Regions from separate parts of the Homoserinimonas sp. A520 genome, predicted to be linked through region 2. Evidence: predicted binding sites of a transcription regulator. Region 2 holds the regulator's gene; each other region holds the start of a gene.

Region 1 (6,924 bases), on a different contig from region 2:
CTCGGCTCATCGAGCACGTACAGCACGCCGGTGAGGCCGGAGCCGATCTGGGTGGCCAGGCGGATGCGCTGCGCCTCACCACCGGACAGCGTTCCGGCCGATCTCGCCAGGTTCAGGTAGTTCAGTCCGACCTCGAGCAGGAACTCCAGCCTCGCCCTGATCTCGCGAAGTACCGCCGCAGCGATCTGCTCCTCGCGGGCGGTCAGGGTCAGTTCTTCCATGAAGGTGAAGGCATCGGTGAGACTGAGCTCACAGGCATCCGCAATGCTCTTGTCGTTGACCGTGACCGCAAGCACTTCTGGCTTCAGCCGCTTGCCATCGCAGACCTGGCACGGGATCTCTCGCAGGTAGCTGGCGTACCGCTGCCGGGCGGAATCACTCTCGGCTTCAAGGTACTTGCGCTCGATGTAGGGGATGACGCCTTCGAAACCGGTCGAGTATTTCATCTCCCGCCCGTAACGGTTCTTCCACTTGACGGTGACCTGGAAGTTGTTGCCCTTCAGGATCGCTTCCTGGACATCCTCGGGCAGGTTGCCCCACGGCGTGGAGAGCGTGAAGCCGAGATCGCGTGACAGGCCCTCGAGGAGGCGCTGGAAGTAGTTGTACAGGCCCTTGCCGGATTGCGCCCACGGCAGGATGACACCCTCTGCGAGCGACAACTCCGGGTCGCCCAGCAGCAGGTCAGAGTCGACCGACATCCGGGTGCCGAGCCCGGAGCACTCCGGACATGCGCCGAACGGTGCGTTGAACGAAAACGTCCTGGGTTCGATCTCGGTCAGCTGGACGGGGTGACCGTTCGGGCACGACAGCTTCTCGGAGTAGCTGCGCCACGCGGCGTCGCCCTCCTCATCGATGAAGTTGATGGTAACCAGGCCATCCGTAAGGCGTAATGCCGTCTCGAGCGAGTCGGTGAGGCGGGTGAGTACGTCATCCGCTGCCACCAGGCGGTCGACGATGACCGAGATGTCGTGCTTGAGCTGCTTCTTGAGGATCGGCGGGTCGCTCAGCTGGATCGGCTTGCCGTCGACGATGGCGCGGGAGTACCCACTGGCCGCCAACTCCTTGAAGAGGTCGACGAACTCGCCTTTCTTCTGCGAGATCATCGGGCTGGCGATCTGGTACCGCGTTCCGGCCTCGAGGGTCATCAGCTGGTCGGCGATCTGTTGCACGGTCTGGCGCGAGATCCTCTCGCCGCATTCTGCGCAGTGCGGCACCCCGATGCGCGCCCAGAGCAGGCGCATGTAGTCGTAGATCTCGGTGATCGTCCCCACCGTGGAGCGTGGGTTGCGGTTGGTGGACTTCTGGTCGATCGAGACGGCGGGGCTCAGGCCCTCGATGAAGTCGACGTCCGGCCGGTCCACCTGGCCCAGGAACTGCCTGGCGTACGCGGAAAGTGATTCGACATAGCGTCGTTGCCCTTCCGCGAAAATGGTGTCGAAGGCGAGGGACGACTTGCCAGAGCCGGACAGGCCGGTGAAGACGACCAGCGAGTCGCGGGGTATTTCAAGGTCGACGTTGCGGAGGTTGTGGACTCTCGCACCGCGAACGCTGAGGCGCGCGTCGGAGTCAACGGGGGAAATGGTCACTGGATTCAGTCTACGTTCTCTTCGGCTGACAACTTCGGGTGCGGCGGCTTCGAACACATGTTCTATACTATCCGCTCAACGCAGCGAAACCGCCGCACGGCTGGGTCAGATGTGGCCAGCCGCCTCCATCTGGCGGAGTTCCTTCTTGAGATCGGAAACCTCGTCGCGCAGGCGGGCGGCCAACTCGAACTTGAGTTCGGCCGCTGCCGACAGCATCTGCTCGTTGAGGTCTCGGATGATCGTCTCCAGATCGTTGGCCCCGCTGGCGGCGAGGCCCTCGCGTCTCAGGTTCGGAGTGGGTGAGCGCCTCCGCCCGTCACGGTTGGACAGGAGTTCCTGGGTGTCCGCACCCTCGCGCGCGAGAACATCCGTGATGTCGGCGATTTTCTTGCGCAGCGGTGTCGGGTCGATCCCGTTGGCCAGGTTGTATGCGACCTGCTTCTCCCGTCGGCGGGTTGTCTCTTCGATGGCGATCTTCATCGAGTCGGTCAGCACGTCCGCGTACATGTGGACGGCTCCGGAGACGTTGCGTGCGGCGCGGCCGATCGTCTGGATGAGAGACGTCGATGAGCGGAGGAAACCCTCCTTGTCGGCGTCGAGGATGGCCACCAGCGACACTTCGGGAAGGTCGAGGCCCTCCCGAAGCAGGTTGATGCCGACCAGGACGTCGTAGACGCCCTGCCGGAGCTCGGTGAGCAGCTCAACCCGGCGCAGGGTGTCGACATCCGAGTGGAGGTAGCGAACCCGAATGCCGGCCTCTCCCAGGAACTCGGTGAGTTCCTCCGCCATCTTCTTGGTCAGGGTCGTCACCAGCACGCGCTCGTCGCGTTCGGTGCGCGTGCGGATCTCCTCGAGCAGGTCGTCGATCTGGCCCTTGCTGGGCTTGACGACGATCTGTGGGTCGACCAGGCCGGTTGGGCGGATGATCTGCTCGACCACACTGTCAGTGATGCCCATTTCGTAGCGGCCGGGTGTAGCGGACAGGTAGACCTTCTGCCCCACCCGGTCGAGGAACTCCGAGAACTTGAGCGGCCGGTTGTCGAGGGCACTGGGCAGGCGGAACCCGTGCTCGACCAACGTGCGCTTCCGGGAGGCGTCGCCCTCGTACATGGCGCCGATCTGCGGCACCGTGACGTGCGACTCGTCGATCACCACCAGGAAGTCCTCGGGGAAGTAATCGATGAGGCAGTGCGGGGCCTCCCCCGGCGCTCGCCCATCGATGTGCCGCGAATAGTTCTCGATGCCGCTGCAGAAACCGATCTGCTCCATCATCTCGAGATCGAAGGTGGTGCGCATCCTGAGCCGCTGGGCCTCGAGGAGCTTGCCGTCGCGCTCCAGCTCGCCGAGGCGCTCCGCCAGCTCCTCCTTGATGGTGCCGATCGCGCGGTGCATCGAGTCCGGGCTGGCGACGTAGTGCGAGCCGGGGAACACGGAGACGGCATCCAGCTTCCTCACGACATCGCCGGTGAGCGGATGCAGGCTGTACAGCGCCTCGACCTCGTCGCCGAACATTTCGATGCGGATGGCGAGTTCCTCGTACATCGGGATGATCTCGATGGTGTCGCCTCGCACCCGGAAATTCCCGCGGGAGAAGTCGACATCGTTGCGTTGGTACTGCATGGAGACGAACTTGCGGATGAGCGCCTCGCGATTGATGCGCATGCCGACCTGAAGCGCCATCATGGCGTCCAGGTATTGTTCAGAGCTACCGAGGCCGTAGATGCACGACACCGTGGACACCACGATGACGTCACGCCGGCTGAGGAGGGAGTTCGTGGTCGAGTGTCGCAGGCGCTCCACCTCGGCGTTGATCGAGCTGTCCTTCTCGATGAAGGTGTCCGTCTGGGGTACGTAGGCCTCGGGCTGGTAGTAGTCGTAGTAGGAGACGAAGTACTCGACGGCGTTATTCGGCATAAGTTCGCGGAACTCGTTCGCGAGTTGTGCGGCGAGGGTCTTGTTGTGGGCCATCACCAGGGTGGGGCGTTGCACCTGTTCGATGAGCCAGGCGGTGGTCGCCGACTTGCCCGTTCCGGTTGCGCCGAGCAGTACGACATCCGTCTCCCCGGCGTTGATCCTGGCGGCGAGTTCGGCGATAGCGGCCGGCTGGTCGCCGGACGGAATGTACTCGCTGATGACCTCGAACGGGCGCACGGCTCTGGTCGGTTGCATTACTTCAGTTTAGGCAGCACCGCTGACAAAGCCGTCGACCAGGGTGGACGGCCGCTCAGCGCGCAAGGGCGGTTCGGCGGGCACGTTCGAACAGGGCATCCGCCTGTGCCAGCGTCTCGTCCAGGGTGCCGTTGCTGTCGATGACGACATCGGCGATGGCGAGACGGTCTGTGTCGGTTGCCTGGGAGTTCAGCCGGTGCTTTGCCTCATCGCGGCTCAGTCCGCGAAGCGTCTCCAGTCGTTCGAGTCGGGTATCGATGTCGGCATGGACCACGACGATGAGGTCGAAGGGGTGCGCCTTGTCGACGGAGGCCTCGACCAGGAGTGGAACGTCGTAGACGACGATCGCTTCCGAATCGGCTTCGCCCGCTTCTGCGATCAGCTTGCCGGCGAGTTCCCTGACGGCGGGGTGGGTGATGGCGTTGAGTTTCGCGAGACGCTCCGGGTCGCCGAACACGAGCGAGCCGAGCGCTGCGCGATCCAGCGAGCCGTCGGATGCGATGACCTCGGAGCCGAACTCCGCAGCAATCCGGGCCAGCGCCGGCCTCCCTGGTTCGACAACCTGCCTGGCCAGCACATCCGCATCGATGTGAATGGCGCCATGCACGGCCATCCTCTTGGCGACAACGGTCTTGCCTGAGGCGATACCGCCGGTCAAACCAATCAGATACACGCCGCCCATGCTACTGTCACGCTGAGCAGGAGGTCGACTGGCATGCTTGAGTTCCTGACCGGAGCGGGTCTGGCACTTGCTGCCGGCGTCAACGCGTACATTCCGCTGCTCGCCATCGGGCTGGCGAGCCGGTTCCTGGAGTTCGTCCAACTGCCGGATGCCTGGCAATGGCTGGAGAACGAATGGGTTCTCGGTATCCTCGTCGCGCTGCTGGTGATCGAGTTCTTTGCCGACAAGATACCCATAGTCGACAGCGTGAACGACTGGGTGCAGACGGTGATTCGCCCCGCTGCGGGAGGTCTCGCCTTCGGATCCGGCTCCACCACTGAGACGCTGACGGTTCAGGATCCTGCCGCATTCTTCGAATCGAACCAGTGGGTTCCGATCGCCGTCGGGGCGCTGCTCGCGCTCGCGGTCCACGTGGTGAAGATGATTTCGCGCCCGGTGTTGAACGCGGTGACGGCCGGCGCAGCGGCACCAGTCGTGAGTGTCGCGGAGGACATCGGCAGCCTGTTCGTCTCAGCCCTGGCCATCCTGCTGCCTATCCTGGTCATCGTTTCTGTTCCGCTGCTCGCCTGGTGGGCATGGACGGCAGTGTCGCGCGCCCGAAAGCGCGCATACAGGAGTTAACGAAGAAGCGGCCGGACCCGGGGGTCCGACCGCTTCCTGATGAACTGTTGCTAGCTGCTACTCGTTGCCACCGGAGAGCTTCTCGCGGAGTGCGGCAAGCGCCTCGTCGTCTGCGAGGGTGCCGACGCCGGCAGAGTCACTGGAGAACGATGAGCCGGATGCGGCCGGAACGTCCTCGATGACCTGCGTCGCTGCTGCGGCGACCTGCTTCTTGTGGGCTTCCCAGCGGCCCTGGGCTGCAGCGTAGTCCTGCTCCCACTTCTCGCGCTGGGTCTCGAAGCCCTCTTTCCACTCGTTGGTCTCCGGGTCGAAGCCGTCCGGGTACTTGTAGTTACCCTGCTCGTCGTACTCGGTGAGCATGCCGTACAGCGCCGGGTCGAACTCGGTGCCCTCGGGGTCGACACCCTCGTTGGCCTGCTTGAGGCTCAGCGAGATGCGGCGACGCTCCAGGTCGATGTCGATGACCTTGACGAACACCTCGTCGCCGACCGAGACAACCTGCTCCGCCAGTTCGACGTGCTTGCCCGACAGCTCGGAGATGTGAACCAGGCCCTCGATGCCCTCTGCGACGCGAACGAACGCGCCGAAGGGGACCAGCTTGGTGACCTTGCCGGGTGCAACCTGGCCGATGGCGTGGGTGCGGGCGAAGACCTGCCACGGGTCTTCCTGCGTCGCCTTGAGCGACAGGGAGACACGCTCGCGCTCGAGGTCCACTTCGAGGATCTCGACGGTGACCTCCTGGCCAACCTCGACAACCTCCGACGCGTGCTCGATGTGCTTCCAGCTGAGCTCGGAGACGTGAACGAGGCCGTCCACTCCACCGAGGTCGACGAACGCACCGAAGTTGACGATCGACGAAACGACACCCTTGCGAACCTGGCCCTTGGCGAGGTTGTTGAGGAAGGTCGTACGGCTCTCGGACTGGGTCTGCTCGAGCAGCGCACGGCGCGACAACACGACGTTGTTGCGGTTCTTGTCGAGCTCGAGGATCTTCGCCTCGATCTCCTGGCCGAGGTACGGGGTCAGGTCGCGAACGCGGCGAAGCTCGATGAGCGATGCCGGCAGGAAGCCACGGAGGCCGATGTCGACGATGAGGCCGCCCTTGACGACCTCGATGACCGTTCCGGTGACAACACCATCGTCGGTCTTGATCTTCTCGACGTCGCCCCAGGCACGCTCGTACTGTGCGCGCTTCTTGGACAGGATCAGGCGGCCTTCTTTGTCTTCCTTCTGGAGGACGAGGGCTTCGACGGAATCTCCGACCTGCACCACTTCGGTGGGGTCGACGTCGTGCTTGATGGAGAGCTCGCGGGAGGGGATGACACCCTCGGTCTTGTAGCCGACGTCGAGGAGGACCTCGTCCCGGTCGATCTTGACGACGATGCCCTCGATGAGGTCTCCGTCGTTGAAAAACTTCAGCGTCTTTTCGACCGCGGCCAGAAAATCTTCAGCAGATCCAATGTCATTGATGGCGACCTGCTTGGGTGCCTTGGTCGTTACGGTTGTCATGTAGTTGTTGCTCCAGGATGGACATAAATTGGGCCACGGACGAGGTCGTGCTCTTGGTTTTGTGTCCCCGACTTCGATGAGTTGCGGGGAGGTCTCGCCATGGCAGGCGGATGAATCTTCGCAGAATGCGACTCTCAAGCTTAGCTCACCCCCATTAACAAGGGCAAATGACGCGTTGTGGGGCTAATGCCGTCGCAGGATGTCGGCCAGCGCCGGTTCCAACTCGGGGAACCGGAACTCGTACCCGGCTTCCTGAAGGCGCTGCGGCAAGACCCACCGGCTCTTCAGGATCAGCTCGGTCTCGGTGCGAATGGCGATCGACCCGAGTTCGAGCATCCAGCGGAACGCCGGAAGTCC
Region 2 (6,924 bases):
CGCTGGTCCCTTGACGGCGGGGATGCCCTGGTGCGTGCCAGGAACCTCAGTGTCGCCCGCCCTGGGCTCGGCATCAACGTCGGCAACCCCCACGTGGTGGTGGCCTTGTCCAGTGAGGAGGAGCTGGCATCCGCCGACCTTTCCTACATTCCCAAACTCGACCCGGAACCAGCCGAGGGGGCGAACGTCGAGTTCGTCGTCCCGGCTGACCCGATGGTGAAGGACGGCGTCGGCACGATCACCATGCGGGTGCATGAGCGCGGGAGCGGGGAGACCCTTTCGTGCGGCACCGGGGCGGCTGCCGCAGCGCTGGCCACCCGCCATTGGGCGGGCAGCGGGGCGCCCAACCAGTGGAAGGTGCACGTACCGGGAGGCACCCTCGGCGTGCGGATGTGGGCTGCCGAAGACGGCGAGCACGTCTCGTTGAGCGGTCCGGCCGTGCTCGTCTATGAGGGCGACCTCAGCCTCGCCTGACGGTCACCGAGCCTGTCAAAGCGCCCGGCAAGCGGCTTTCAGCGCCGTCGCACCTTCAGCACTCGATATCCCTTGTGCGTCGCCGCCCGCGACACCGGGAAACCCTCCGGAAGGGCGCCTTCCAGCCAGCGCTGCAGCGAGTCCGAGCCGAGGTTGCGCTGCACCACCAGCCAGGCGTCCGCTTCAACCTCCAGCCGGGGGAGCCAGAAGCTCAACATCTTGTGCAGTTCGGCTTTGCCCACTCGAATCGGCGGGTTGGAGCGGATCGACATGAACCCGATGTCGGCGGGAACATCCTCGGGCCGTACAGCGTTGACGTTGGTGAGGCCGAGCTTCTCGGCGTTGCGGCGCACCAGGTCCAGTGCCCGCTCATTCACGTCAACCGCCCACACCGTGGCGCGTGGCGAGTCGATGGCCAGGCTCAACGAAATGGGGCCCCAGCCGCAGCCGAGATCCAGCAGGTCTCCGCCGGGTGGCGGGGGCGGGGTGTTGGCCAGCAACACCTGGGTACCGGCATCGATTCGCTCCGGCGAGAAGATTCCCCCGGCCGTCGTCACCTCAACCGGCCGCCCAGCGAGGACGACCGAAATGTGGCGGAGCTTGAGCTCACTCTCCGGGGTGGAGGAGAAGTAATGCTCATTGGACATGAAGGCAAACTTATCGAAATACCAGGAGCTAGGGTTAACCCGATGACTGAAGTAGAACCAGACGAGAGTCAGGATGTGATCGACCGGGTGCTTGCCCACGCGGGTTCGCGCTCGTCCGGTTACGCCATTTTCACCTCCGGCGCCCAGGCGTTGCAGGCGGATGCCGAAGCGGAGCCATTTTCTGCCGATGGCGACCAATTCGACCGGGAGGACCGCCAGGCGCTGCGTCGCGTCGCCGGCCTGTCCACTGAGCTGGAAGACGTCACCGAAGTCGAGTACCGGCAACTCCGCCTGGAAAAAGTCGTGCTTATCGGGATCTACTCGCAGGGCAACGCGCAGGAGGCCGAGAACTCGATGCGGGAACTCTTCGCGCTTGCCGAGACGGCCGGCGCGGTCGTGCTCGACGGGTTGCTGCAGAAGCGCGCGACCCCCGACCCGAGCACGTTCTTCGGTAAAGGCAAAGCGATCGAGCTTCGCGATGTCGTGGCGGCCGTCGGTGCTGACACGGTGATCGTTGACGGTGAACTGGCACCCAGCCAGCGGCGTGCGCTCGAAGACGTCATCAGGGTCAAGGTGATCGATCGGACTGCAGTCATCCTCGACATCTTCAGCCAGCACGCGAAGAGCCGGGAGGGCAAGGCGCAGGTCGAACTGGCCCAACTCGAGTACCTGCTTCCCCGCCTGCGCGGCTGGGGTGAATCGATGTCCAGGCAGGCCGGTGGCCAGGTGGGTGGTGCCGGGGCGGGAATGGGCAGCCGTGGTCCAGGTGAGACCAAGATCGAGCTCGACCGTCGTCGCATCCACACCCGCATGGCGCGCCTGAGGAAGCAGATCAAGGGGTTCGCTCCTGCGCGGGAGGCCAAACGCGCCAACCGCAACCGCCACGAGGTTCCGTCGGTCGCCATCACCGGCTACACCAACGCCGGCAAGTCTTCGCTGCTGAACCGGATCACCAGCGCGGGGGCGCTGGTGGAGAACGCGTTGTTCGCCACCCTGGACACTGCCGTTCGCCGGAACACGACCGCGGACGGACGCGGCTACACCCTCACCGACACGGTCGGTTTCGTTCGAAACCTTCCGCACCAATTGGTCGAGGCGTTCCGCTCCACGCTGGAAGAGGTGGGAGATGCTGATGTGATCGTGCACGTTGTCGACGCCTCGCACCCCGACCCGGCGAGCCAGCTGGCGACCGTGCGTGATGTCATCGGGGAGGTCGGCGCACGTCACATCCCGGAGATCGTCGCCTTCAACAAGAGCGACCTGGCTGACGACGACCAGCGGCTGCTGCTGCGCGGGCTGGAACCGCGTGCGGTATTCGTCTCGGCGCGCACCGGCGAGGGTATCGATGAACTCCTCGAGCGGATCGGCGAAGAACTACCATCCCCGTCCATCGAGCTGACGCTCCTCGTGCCGTACGAACGCGGCGACGTGGTGTCGTCAATGCATGATCGCGCTGTCGTCCTGTCGACGGACTACGAGGAAGCCGGTACCCGGGTTCGGGTGCTCGTGAACGCGGCCGACGCCTCGCTGCTGCGCGAGTTCACCGTCTCGGCTACAGGGACCGCAGCACCGTAACGACCTTGCCGAGCACCTCGGCATAGTCGCCGACGATCGGCTCGAAAGCACTGTTGCGCGGCAGCAGCCAGGTGTGCCCGTCGCGCTGACGGAACACCTTGACGGTGGCTTCGTCATCGAGCATGGCGGCAACGATGTCGCCGTTCTCTGCGGTCTTCTGCTGGCGTACGACGACCCAGTCACCGTCGCAGATGGCGGCGTCGATCATGGAGTCTCCGACGACCTTGAGCATGAACAGATCGCCCTTGCCGACCAGCTGCCGTGGCAGCGGAAAGACTTCTTCGATCTGCTGTTCAGCCGTGATCGGGATGCCGGCAGCGATGCGGCCGACGAGTGGCACCATGGCGGCGTCACCGATCGGCGTGGGGTGATCTGACTCGACGGCGCCCGCGTCGCGGCCGGGAAGGTCGATCAGCACTTCGAGCGCCCTGGGCCGATTGGGATCCCGGCGAAGGTAGCCGCTCAGTTCCAGCTGGTTCAACTGGTGGGTCACGCTCGACAGGGAGGACAGACCGACGGCGTCGCCGATCTCACGCATGCTCGGCGGATATCCCCGTCCGGCCACTGCTCGCTGGATGAACTCGAGGATGGCCTTCTGCTTCTCGCTCAGGCTCTTTCGACGACGGGTCGTTCCCCGGGGGGCCGGTACTGCGCGGGGTGTGCTGTCGTCCATCTGGGGCTCCTCTGTCGACGGTTCGATCTGAATGTCAGTGGCTGCTGCTTGTGTGGTGTTCAGACAATCGAAACTGTATCCGCGATCTGGCGGATAAGCAAAGGTTTGTTCGAGTGTGTCGGCGGGTTCTTTGGTCAGATATCGAAACTGGGGCTTGAAAGTGGGAGAAATCGAATGTATGTTCGGAACACAGCTTCGCATCCGGTGCTCCCGGCCGAGCACCGGATGCCGAAGTTCAGCCCCGCTCCACCGAATGTGTAACAGCACCCGAACGCGTAACAGCTACCCGAATGCGTAACAGGAAGGCCACGATGATGAGCGACACCCTCCACGCCGGCACGACCCGCGCCACTCCGGTTTCCCGGCTGCGGTTGACCCGCAGGGGGCGCACCGTGCTCACCACGCTTGCGGCGACGCCTCTCGTCCTCGCCGCTCTCGCCTTCGCGCTGAACGGTGGGATGGCGACCGCGACCATGGAAGAGGGGTCGACGACCTACGTCACTGTGGAGGCAGGCCAGTCGCTCTGGCAACTCGCGGAAGAGGTGGCGCCGGGCGAGGATATTCGCGAAGTGGTTGCCCAGCTGCTGCGAGTGAACGCGCTGGAGAGTGCGGAAATCTTCCCCGGGCAGCAATTGGCGCTGCCGAACCAGTACCGCTGAGCTACGTACTGCTGAGCATGTACCGCTGAGCATGTACCGCTGAGTACGTACCGCTGAGTACGTGCCACTGACGAGCCGCCCGACCCGGCACGACGAAAGGCGCTCCCGGCCACAGTTAACATGGCAGGGTGGCTTCCCTTGATGATCTCCCCATCCGCGACAACCTCCGCGGCCTGCGGCCGTACGGTGCACCGCAGAAGGCCGTTCGTACGGCTCTCAACGTCAACGAGAACACCCACGCGATTCCTGAGGCGGTCGCTCACGACATCGTCACGGCCCTGGCCGGCGCAGTGCTCGGCATCAACCGCTATCCCGATCGCGAGTTCACTGCCCTGCGGGACAGCCTTGCCGGATACCTCGGCCACGGCCTGACCCGCGACAACATCTGGGCGGCGAACGGGTCGAACGAGGTTCTCCAGCAGCTCCTCCAGGCGTTCGGCGGGCCGGGTCGCAGTGTCCTGGGTTTCCCGCCCACCTATTCGATGCACTCGATCATTGCCGCCGGAACCGACACCAGGTGGATCGCCGTCGAGCGTGCAGCCGACTTCGAGATTTCACCGGCCCTCGCCGTCGCTTCCATCGAGGAGCACCGGCCCGACGTTGTCTTCTTCTGCGCCCCCAACAACCCGACCGGAACGCCGTTGTCCCTGGAGACGATCGAGGCGGCCTATGAGGCGACCGAGGGCGTGGTCGTCGTGGACGAGGCGTACGTCGAGTTCGCCCCGGCCGAGCGCCCAACGGCACTCAGCCTCCTTCCCGGCCGTGAGCGGCTGATCGTGTCGCGCACCATGAGCAAGGCGTTCGCCTTCGCGGGGGCCCGCGTCGGATACCTGGCCGCCGACCCGGCGGTGACGGATGCCATCCGCCTGGTTCGCCTTCCCTATCACCTCTCTGCCCTCACGCAGGCGGCCGCGGTCGCCGCCCTGGCGCACACCGGCGAGATGCTCGCGATGGTCGACGACATCAAGCGCCAACGCGATCGCCTCCTCGAAGAGCTTCCGAAGCTGGGTTTCACGGTGTGGCCGAGCGACGCGAACTTCGTGCTCTTCGGTGGCGTCGCCAACCCGCACGCGGTGTTCACCGCCCTGCTCGAGCAGGACATCCTCATCCGTGACCTCGGCATCCCGCACCACCTCAGAGTGACGGCGGGGACCGAGGCGGAGACCAGCGCCTTCCTGAACGCCATCGAAGGACTCGGCGCCGCTGTCGGCAGGGAGTAACACACGCGCACGCTGGTTAGACTTGCATAGTGAAAAGAGGACAGCCGAATGGGTGAACCGACCAGAACCGCCCAGCTTTCGCGGGAGACGAGCGAGTCGAGCATCGAACTATCCCTCGATCTCGACGGTACCGGTAGCTCGAATGTGTCGACATCGGTGCCATTCTTCGACCACATGCTCACGGCGTTCGCCAAGCATTCGCTGGTCGACCTCACCGTCCGCGCCAGTGGTGACGTCGAAATCGACGTCCATCACACCGTGGAAGACGTGGGAATCGTCCTCGGCAAGGCGATCAGCTCTGCACTCGGCGACAAGGCAGGGATCTCCCGCTATGGGGACGCCCTGGTGCCGCTGGACGAAGCGTTGGTGCAGGCGGTCGTCGATGTATCCGGGCGTCCCTACCTAGTGCACTCCGGTGAGCCTGCCGGGTTCGAATTCCACCTCATCGGCGGGCACTTCACCGGGTCCATGGTTCGTCACGTCTTCGAGGCGATCACTTTCCACGCCGGCATCACCGTGCACCTGACGGTGCTGGCCGGCCGCGACCCGCACCACATCGCCGAAGCGGAGTTCAAGGCCTTCGCCCGCGCGTTCCGTCAGGCGATCACGCCGGATGCGCGAGTTTCCGGCGTGCCATCCACCAAGGGCGCCCTCTGACCGGCGTCCGCTTCACCAGCTGATCGGATTCGATTGTCTACTCCTTCCGTTGTGGTCCTGGACTACGGCAGTGGCAACATCCACTCCGCCATCAAGGCCCTGGAGCTGGCCGGTGCCAGCGTCGAACTCACGGCTGACCGCCGGAAGGTCGCGGAGGCCGATGGCCTGTTCGTCCCGGGGGTCGGCGCATTCTCCGCCGTCATGGCGGCGCTCCGGTCCGTTGGCGGGCCCGAGCTGATCGAGCGCCGGATTGCCGGCGGTCGTCCTGTGCTGGGTATCTGTGTCGGCATGCAGGTCATGTTCGAGCAGGGGGTCGAGCGGGGGGTCACGACCGAAGGCCTCGGCGAGTGGCCGGGCACGGTCGCGCCATTGGAGGCACCGGTGGTGCCCCACATGGGATGGAACCTCGTACACCCGGATGAGGGCTCGGTACTGTTCTCCGGGTTGGAGCGTGAGCGCTTCTACTTCGTGCATTCCTACGCCGCTCACGATTGGCGGTTGGAGGTCTCCGCACCGTTTCCGCAGCCCAAGCTGGCGTGGGCGGAGCACGGAACACGTTTCCTGGCCGCGGTCGAGAACGGACCGCTGGCCGCCACCCAGTTCCACCCGGAGAAGTCGGGGGAGCCGGGCATCCGCCTGCTGAAGAACTGGATCGACAACCTGTGAGTTCCCGACGCCCACAACTATGAGTAGTATCTATAGCTTGTCCAGCGCGCGGAGCATATGCTGCCCGCACATCGCGCATGACCCATCGGTTTCAGAAGGCGACTCATGTCTGAGTTCAACACCACCCCGAGTTTGACCCTGCTTCCGGCGGTCGACATCTCCGACGGCAAGGCGGTGCGGCTCACCCAGGGGGAGGCCGGCACCGAGACCAGCTACGGCGACCCGGTTGCCGCGGCATCCGATTGGGCGAACCAGGGAGCCGAGTGGATCCACCTGGTCGACCTCGATGCCGCCTTCGGCCGCGGTAACAACCACGCCCTGGTGCGCAAGGTGATTCGCCAGGTCGGCAACAA
Region 3 (6,924 bases), on a different contig from region 2:
TACCCGAATACGATGACAATGACTGCTACCCAAAACAGTGGATAAAACATTGCCGATGGGAGTTCCACGTCGCCAACGTTGAAGTAGGTTCTAAGTCCGTAGGCGGAAAGTATTAGCGCACCGACCCCAGCGAACGGTAGTGAGCGTGCTTTAGTAAAATCGGCCGATGCCTGGGTGGCTGTGACTCTGACGTTTGTCCTCATGGTCAAGGTTGGATCTGGACGTGACGGCGTGACAATCGGCTCCTTGGCAATGTTCTTTTGGAAGGCCTCCATCATCTGGCTCACGAGTGAGACGGGTACTAGATCTGTAGATGAGGACGCCCCTGCTTGGCTAGTCCCAAGAAGTTCACCGCGAGCCTCAATGAGAGCAAGTTGTCGCCTGTGTTGCTCAGGGCTGGGTTGGGGCACTTGTAGGTCTCTGAGCTCGACATTGATAGCGCTCAGGAGACTTTCTTTAGTGGGCTCAGCTCCAGGACCGAGATCGATTCCCAGTCGCGCAGCAAGGTCAGGTATTCCAAGGAGGGGCATCCTTGAAACTTACTCTGCGCTGGTCCGAGCCGACATCGGGTATGTCGATGGAAACTTCGAGGTGCTTCTCGGTTCAGAAAGGGGGGCCCGCAAGCCAGACGTCTAGCGGGAAACGGATGCGTCCGGAAGCCGATCCCTCAGCGGACGAGACGACTTGCATCAGTCTTGGGGACGATGTCGTGGTCAGGGCTGCGCTCTATCGCGCGGGCGGACGGATTCGAGTGCGAAGGGTGGGAGCAAGTGGGGCATACCGATACGCTCTCGCTATGGAGACCGACGAGAACGTGCGACGCAAGGCGCTGCTGCGCGAGCTCTCAGAGGTCGAGAACCGCACGATGTGGAGCGCGCAGGGCCAGTTCGAGCAGGCGAAAGGCTGGCAAAAGCTCAACCTCTGGCTCGGGTCGCTCGCGGCAGGATCAGCTGCTGTGTCGGGTGCGCTGGTTCTCTCGTCGTCCGGACTGGACATCCTCGGCGGAGTGCTCGCGCTCTTCGCAGCTGCCGGGGGCGCAGTGCTTACAGTCGTGAATGCCTCTCAACGCGCGACGGCGGCGACGGCCGCCGCAAACGCCTACCTTGAGATCCAGAATGCTGCCCGCCGGGCGCGTTTGGTCGACACCCCGTGGATGGACATCGAGGAAGGTCGAGCCATCCTGCAAGGCCTGACGGAGCGGATGGATGAGCAGAACAGGTCCGCCGAGCCCATCTCCCCTCGGGCTCACCGGAAGGCAGGGCGCAACATCAAGGCCGGCGGGCAGACGGCGACTTTCGACGAGCTTGCCACCAATGCCTGAGCGGACGATTGCGACTGCGTTCGAGGCTCTGCTGTCAAGGAAGGTACCGACGGATGGCGAGCGGTCAGCCGCCGCTCAGCACCGCGCATCCATCGAGAAATCACTCTCGCAACTGGAGAACTTCGGACTACGAGAAACAGGGTCGTTCCGTCACGGAACAGCGGTACGAGGGCACTCGGACGTTGATGTCCTCGTGAGCCTCGGCGGAGGTCGACCTGCAAGCTCCGACACCGCGCTCGAACGCGTGCGAAGTACTCTTGCGCAGTCGTTTCCGCTGACACCAGTGCGCGTCAGCCGTCCCGCTGTTGTCGTGAACTTCGCGAGCGGCGCCGAGCGTTGGGAGGTCATTCCCGGCTACTATTTGCGCGCGAGCGGCGACCACGTCGTCTACAGCATTCCCGCTCCGGGCGGCGGGTGGATGGAGACCGCACCGTCCGCGCATCTCTCGTATGTAACGGACGTGAACCGATCCCCCTCCGGCGGCGCAAAGGGCCTTGCTCGGCTGATGAAGAGCTGGAAGTACGCCAATCCGAGCGGCGTGAAGGTCTCGTCGTTCTATCTGGAGATGCGAGCCTCGCAACGAATGGCGGGAGAGTCGTCGTTCATTCCCTACCTCGACTTTGCTTACTTGATCCGCGGCCTCGCCAACAACGGGCTGGCTGACATGAACGACCCCACCGGGCTCACGGGTCGGTTCCGTGCGGCATCAACGGAGTCCTACCGCTCGACTGCCGTGGCGATGCTAGCCGCCGATGCAAAGCGCGTTGCGGATGCCATCGAGCTAGAGAAGGCCGGCAGACGGTCGGCAGCGTTCACGAAGCTCGCCTACGTCTTCGTCGGTACGACCTTCCCGTCGCAGTTCTACTGACGCCCCTGCGGCGTGGTCGCCCGGTCAGTCATCATCGCGAAACTCGCTGCGCGCCTCGTGCCGTATGGGGAGGCTCGGTGAACACTCCCTCTCGAACACTGGGTTCCGCGCTGCGTGTGCACGTGTGGTGCCCGTAGGGCCCGCCCGTAAAGACTTCGCACTCACCTACCTCAAACGCGACAATCACCTGAGGCATCACTGGCACATATCTCACCGACTCCGCCCATATGGAGACGAGGTCGGAAGGCGACATGGTTCAGTTGTTTAGATTCTGAGATCCAGCTTCGCCATCATCGGCCTTGTTCATCACTTGGACGAGCTCACGATGGAGACGAGGGCAGCCGTCTGGAATCATCGGCGCTACCCGATTATTCAAGCCTCTGCCGAGATCAATTCGTCGCGGTGCAGGTGTCGGTTCGCAGCGTTAGAGTGCGTCCATGAGAATCTTTGGCACCCCGGACGCAGAGTATTACGTCTCCGATCGTGTTGCTGAGTTGGTCGACACGCTGTCCGCAGAACTCTCAGCAACGGGGTGCTCCTGTCGCGTGACAGTCCCGGCGCACATGCTCGACCAGTTGCGCGAAAGCTACGTACGCGACCACTGGGCCGAGATTCTACTTCCAGCACAGATCAGGTGGGGTCGCACGGAGTCTGCTCTTGAGCCCAAAGAGGCCAGCAGCGCTGTCTTCCAGATTGCTGCCGCGCTGCACGAACTCGCACCGTCAAGTCACCCTCGCGTGGAGAGTCCGTACGTGCCCGAGGGCTCGGGCGAGTCCCGCAGCGACTCCTGGGACTATGTGCGAACCGTGACCGTGGATGGGGTCTAGACCATGTGTGCGTCGTATGGTCTGGATCCGCGTGAAGGTGACTACAAGACCCTGACCCGTTTGATGGACGAGGAGTCACTTCGCAGCCTTCAAGAGTGGGTCAAGAGGAACGAGCGCAAGCCGGTGCGGCCTACCGGGAGGAACCTCCGGAACCTGAATCCGATTGTGCGTGACGCCGGAGATGGTGCGCGTCTTGAGCTTGGTTGGTGGGGCTACTTGGCCAAGGGCGAGCCCGTGAAGTGGCCGACAATCAACACCAAGTCGGAGAGGTTGAAGGAACAACCCGGCACAGCCAACGGGCGTGTTCTGGTGCCGGCCACCGAGTGGTGGGAGAAGCAGAAGCCGTCAATGCAGTGGTTTGACTTCGCGACCTCCGAGCTGTTCTTTATGGCTGCCGTGACGAGGGGCGGCACGCCAGCGGGGGGAAGTCCTGTCACGTGCTATTCGCTGGTCATGCAGCCCGCACGCTCCGATCTGGCTCACCTTCACGACCGGATGCCGCTGCTCATCCCGGAGAGCTTCTACGGTGAGTGGCTTGACCCGGGCCAGGGCGGAAGTCGAGAGCTGATTGAAGCAGCGATCGCCGCCGGCCAAGAGGTCAATGAAATGGTGCGAGCTGCATCGAGCACGGGACCGGACCTGACGAAACCTACCCGCCAAGGCCGCGGGGATGCGACCCTGGACTTGCCTGGCTTATGAGGTTCGTGTGCGCTGCTGACGCTGCGCCCCTGAGCGTCCGGTAGTAGCCGATCAGCTGACGATCGGCCCGTGCAGATGCCCAGGTCACTACCCGATATCCGATCTCGTCACCCTTTCGAATGATCCGGATAATCCCGTAGCACTTCTCCATCGAGTCGACCATGTACCAAACGCCCGGCTCAGGCTCCCTCGCGGCCATGATTGGATGCCACTTCGGCTCCGACGTTCGTGCTCTTCGAGCGGCCGTGTCGAGCGCATCCTGACGAGAGTGCCGCATAGTAAGAAATCATCCTTTGGCGTGTCGCGAGGTTGGTCGTATGCTCGTTAACTCTCGAATGTATGTTCGAATGTTTGAGGAGTCAAGAATGATCGCAACCACCGACACCGTGGCCGTCTGGCTCACCGACGGCACCCCTGATCGACTCGTTTGGAACGGCAAACGATTTCGGGTCAGCGACCGCCCCACGCCGCTCGAGGATGAGTTCTATTGGGTCACTCACCCGCCAGCCGGAATCGTCGGATGGCGATTTCAGGGCACAACCGAAGATGGGACAACTCGCATGTTCGACATTCGACAGAACGGTGGTGGATGGACGCTCGTGCGGGTCTACGTGTAGGTGCGTGGATGCGACGTCCGAGTCCGGAGGCCCCAATCCGCAGGCTCAGAAAATACGTCCTAAAGCAGCTCGCACCGCGAATTTCGCACTCCTGAGCCCGCGCAAAAAATGCCTCAAACTGGCTTACGAGCAGCGGACGGCATGGCGCTTGGCGAATTGGTGGACGCTATTCGCTCCTTCTAATCGATGAGGCAGTCGTCAAATTTTCCCGGTCGTGCAAGACGGTCCGCAAACCGTCAGTATCATTCACCTCACTGTCTGCCAGGAACTCGAAGTCGGTATCGGGTAACTCGGGGGACTCATTGTTGTCTACTGGTCTGAGCATGGGCCGATGCTATCGGGCCTCGATCTCGACCTGTTCGAGTTATCCACAGTGACGCGGCGCGCTCCGGTGATCCTCTCGAAGGCCCTCCGTCAACTCTGTCAAATGGGATGGCGGCCGGACCCTGATTGACACATATTCGGCGGATTCTCGACCTGCTCGATTGGGTACACCCCGGTTGACAGCCCGCCGATAGGCTCGAACCATGCGCGAGGGATCAGGTTTCACCAGTCAACAGTGGTTCACTGGGCTACTCCCAGAGGTCACCTCTGCTCGCCGTGTCCTTGCCTCGGCCGACCGCCTTCTTCGGCAAGAAGGAACGCTGGAGCGCGACCTCGACGCTGTGCTTGCCACCTATTCGATCGGTGTAGAGCGTTTGATGAAGCTCGCGCTCGGAACTGCGGCCGTGTCCCGTGGCGAAGGGTGGCCCAAGAATATGGGTTTCACGCGAGATGGTTGGGGTCACGCGCTCGACGAGATGGACGCCCGGCTGCGTGACACCCTCCGAGAGGCCGTGGCCGAGGGCGACTGGGAGCACAAACGGCTTCTAGATTCGTGGATCTGCACTCTGGACAACGATCCAGTCTGGACTGCTGCGATCCAAGCGCTCAGGAACTACGCGGACGCCGGTCGCTATCACCACTTGGACCAGATCCGAGGTGGCGAGGTTAAGTCCCGATCGTCGCGCGACATGTGGGAAGAAGTAGAGCGAGCAGCGATCGACAGCGACAAGGCGCTCTCGGACCTCTATAAACGTGCACTCGACGGCGATGACTTCGATTCGTTTGAGTTAGTTCTACGCGGTGCGGTCGCGGACGCGATCAACCGCTGGGTGAGCATCATCTGCCTGTTCGGGTTTCACGGGGTCCTCGGAGAGGATTGGCGTGTCATTGGCGCCGACGCACTACCGGATGACGCGCTACCCGTGCGCTCGTTACCGGGGTGCGAAGGAACCTAGAAGGGAATTTCTGCCTGGATTCGATCCAGTCCATCTGGGGAACCGCCGAACCGGTCCGCTCTCATAGGTCGAAGGTCGTCTGGGAGCGCCATTCAGCGATGAATCTATCCGCGAGCGCTCTTGACGCTCCTCGGCCCTGGCCCTCTTCGCGGAACATGTTCGCGACAGATTTGCGGAAGATCCGCTGCCAGGCCGCCTCGAATCCCGTTGACGGAAGCTCCACGAGAATACGTGGCTGACCGTCGGTGCTCGTGAACGTTGAATCGACGTCGCCCTCAAGTAAGTACATGCTTCTCGCTCGAAGGATGTTGTCGATGGCACCCGCGAACTTGGGGAGCTCGAACCCGATTAGGAACTCGGTAGCCACCGGTCGCTCGAACTCGAGTTGGAGGCGCACGACGTCCGAGCTTCCAAGCGCGGTCGCCCATTGCGATTTGCAGTCACCGGCGGGTGTGTGTGCGTGTGCACGGATGAGCTCTGTGATTTCGGGGTGGCCCGTCGCATCGACCATGATTACTGGAATCAGCCTTCCACCGGCCGTGTCAACGTTGGCGATGGCTGCGGAACTGGTGGCCGGTACTACCCGATCTCGTGGGGATCGCTGCACTCTCATGAGGTGGGCGTCCTGGCATTAACTATCTCAACAGGTATCTCGCTTTTGTTCTCGAACGTGTCGGTGAAGATAGCCACGAAGTCTCGCGGCCTCCGCCCTTCGAGGAGCCCCACCGCAGCGAAGAACCTGACATCTCCTTCGAGACTCGTCCCCGCAGCGATGGTCGCGGGGAGGTTGAGCGCACCGTCGGCGTCAAGGCTATGGAGACGCAGCGAGACGAGGCTGGCGTCAACCATGTACCGGATTTCCAGCTCACCGGATGTGATCGCATTACTAGCGTCGGTTGGGTTCTTCGCTCTTACGCGAAAGGTGTACTCGGTGCCGAGGTCCGTCGTGACCGACGAGCTCTCCAGGTACGTGATCACGACCTTAGGTTGACGACGAGCTTCTTGGCGCCTCGTCGCGTTGAGTGAGCGGATCGCCGTAATGAGTCCACCAAAAGCGATAGCTGAAGTGACCAGCGACCAGCCAAGCGCAAGAACGCTGATCTTGATTGCGGGCTCGGCCGCGAAGAACCAGTCGACGGGATTGAGCGCGGGATTCATGTGCGTGATCCTCCGAATCAGTAAGCCACCGCTGCGCGGTCGTAGGCGAACCTGGCATCCGACTCGGCAAGGACCTTCGCTCTCACCTCGGCGAGCTTGAAGTCGAGCACGCGGAGCTCGCCATCGATCCGCGAGATCGACTCGATCCGGTGGA

What was found. The regulator LexA, encoded in region 2, represses DNA repair genes until DNA is damaged. The targets are predictions, from matches to a motif close to TCGAACANNTGTTCGA.
Region 1: uvrA (excinuclease ABC subunit UvrA) is a predicted target of LexA. The motif match lies at 1,636-1,651, and genes of this name have one in related genera.
Region 3: ACX3PH_RS08265 (DUF6504 family protein) is a predicted target of LexA. The motif match lies at 4,047-4,062, and genes of this name have one in related genera.

The regions. Positions count from the first base shown of each region.
Region 1 covers NZ_JBTMWX010000007.1:56,854-63,777, reverse strand. Annotated here, with positions in the region: gene uvrA (excinuclease ABC subunit UvrA) at 1-1,586, opposite strand, end outside; gene uvrB (excinuclease ABC subunit UvrB) at 1,692-3,755, opposite strand; gene coaE (dephospho-CoA kinase) at 3,811-4,428, opposite strand; gene ACX3PH_RS14485 (DUF4126 domain-containing protein) at 4,471-5,058, shown strand; gene rpsA (30S ribosomal protein S1) at 5,116-6,567, opposite strand; gene ACX3PH_RS14475 (epimerase) at 6,751-6,924, opposite strand, start outside.
Region 2 covers NZ_JBTMWX010000003.1:70,257-77,180, forward strand. Annotated here, with positions in the region: gene dapF (diaminopimelate epimerase) at 1-474, shown strand, start outside; gene ACX3PH_RS08965 (class I SAM-dependent methyltransferase) at 513-1,121, opposite strand; gene hflX (GTPase HflX) at 1,164-2,696, shown strand; gene lexA (transcriptional repressor LexA) at 2,674-3,369, opposite strand; gene ACX3PH_RS08980 (LysM peptidoglycan-binding domain-containing protein) at 3,684-4,028, shown strand; gene ACX3PH_RS08985 (histidinol-phosphate transaminase) at 4,157-5,248, shown strand; gene hisB (imidazoleglycerol-phosphate dehydratase HisB) at 5,297-5,905, shown strand; gene hisH (imidazole glycerol phosphate synthase subunit HisH) at 5,939-6,571, shown strand; gene priA (bifunctional 1-(5-phosphoribosyl)-5-((5-phosphoribosylamino)methylideneamino)imidazole-4-carboxamide isomerase/phosphoribosylanthranilate isomerase PriA) at 6,677-6,924, shown strand, end outside.
Region 3 covers NZ_JBTMWX010000002.1:765,874-772,797, reverse strand. Annotated here, with positions in the region: gene ACX3PH_RS08290 (hypothetical protein) at 1-530, opposite strand, end outside; gene ACX3PH_RS08285 (SLATT domain-containing protein) at 797-1,321, shown strand; gene ACX3PH_RS08280 (SMODS domain-containing nucleotidyltransferase) at 1,206-2,189, shown strand; gene ACX3PH_RS08275 (hypothetical protein) at 2,627-3,016, shown strand; gene ACX3PH_RS08270 (SOS response-associated peptidase family protein) at 3,080-3,715, shown strand; gene ACX3PH_RS08265 (DUF6504 family protein) at 4,081-4,332, shown strand; gene ACX3PH_RS08260 (hypothetical protein) at 4,860-5,612, shown strand; gene ACX3PH_RS08255 (hypothetical protein) at 5,674-6,123, opposite strand; gene ACX3PH_RS08250 (hypothetical protein) at 6,222-6,770, opposite strand; gene ACX3PH_RS08245 (DEAD/DEAH box helicase) at 6,788-6,924, opposite strand, start outside.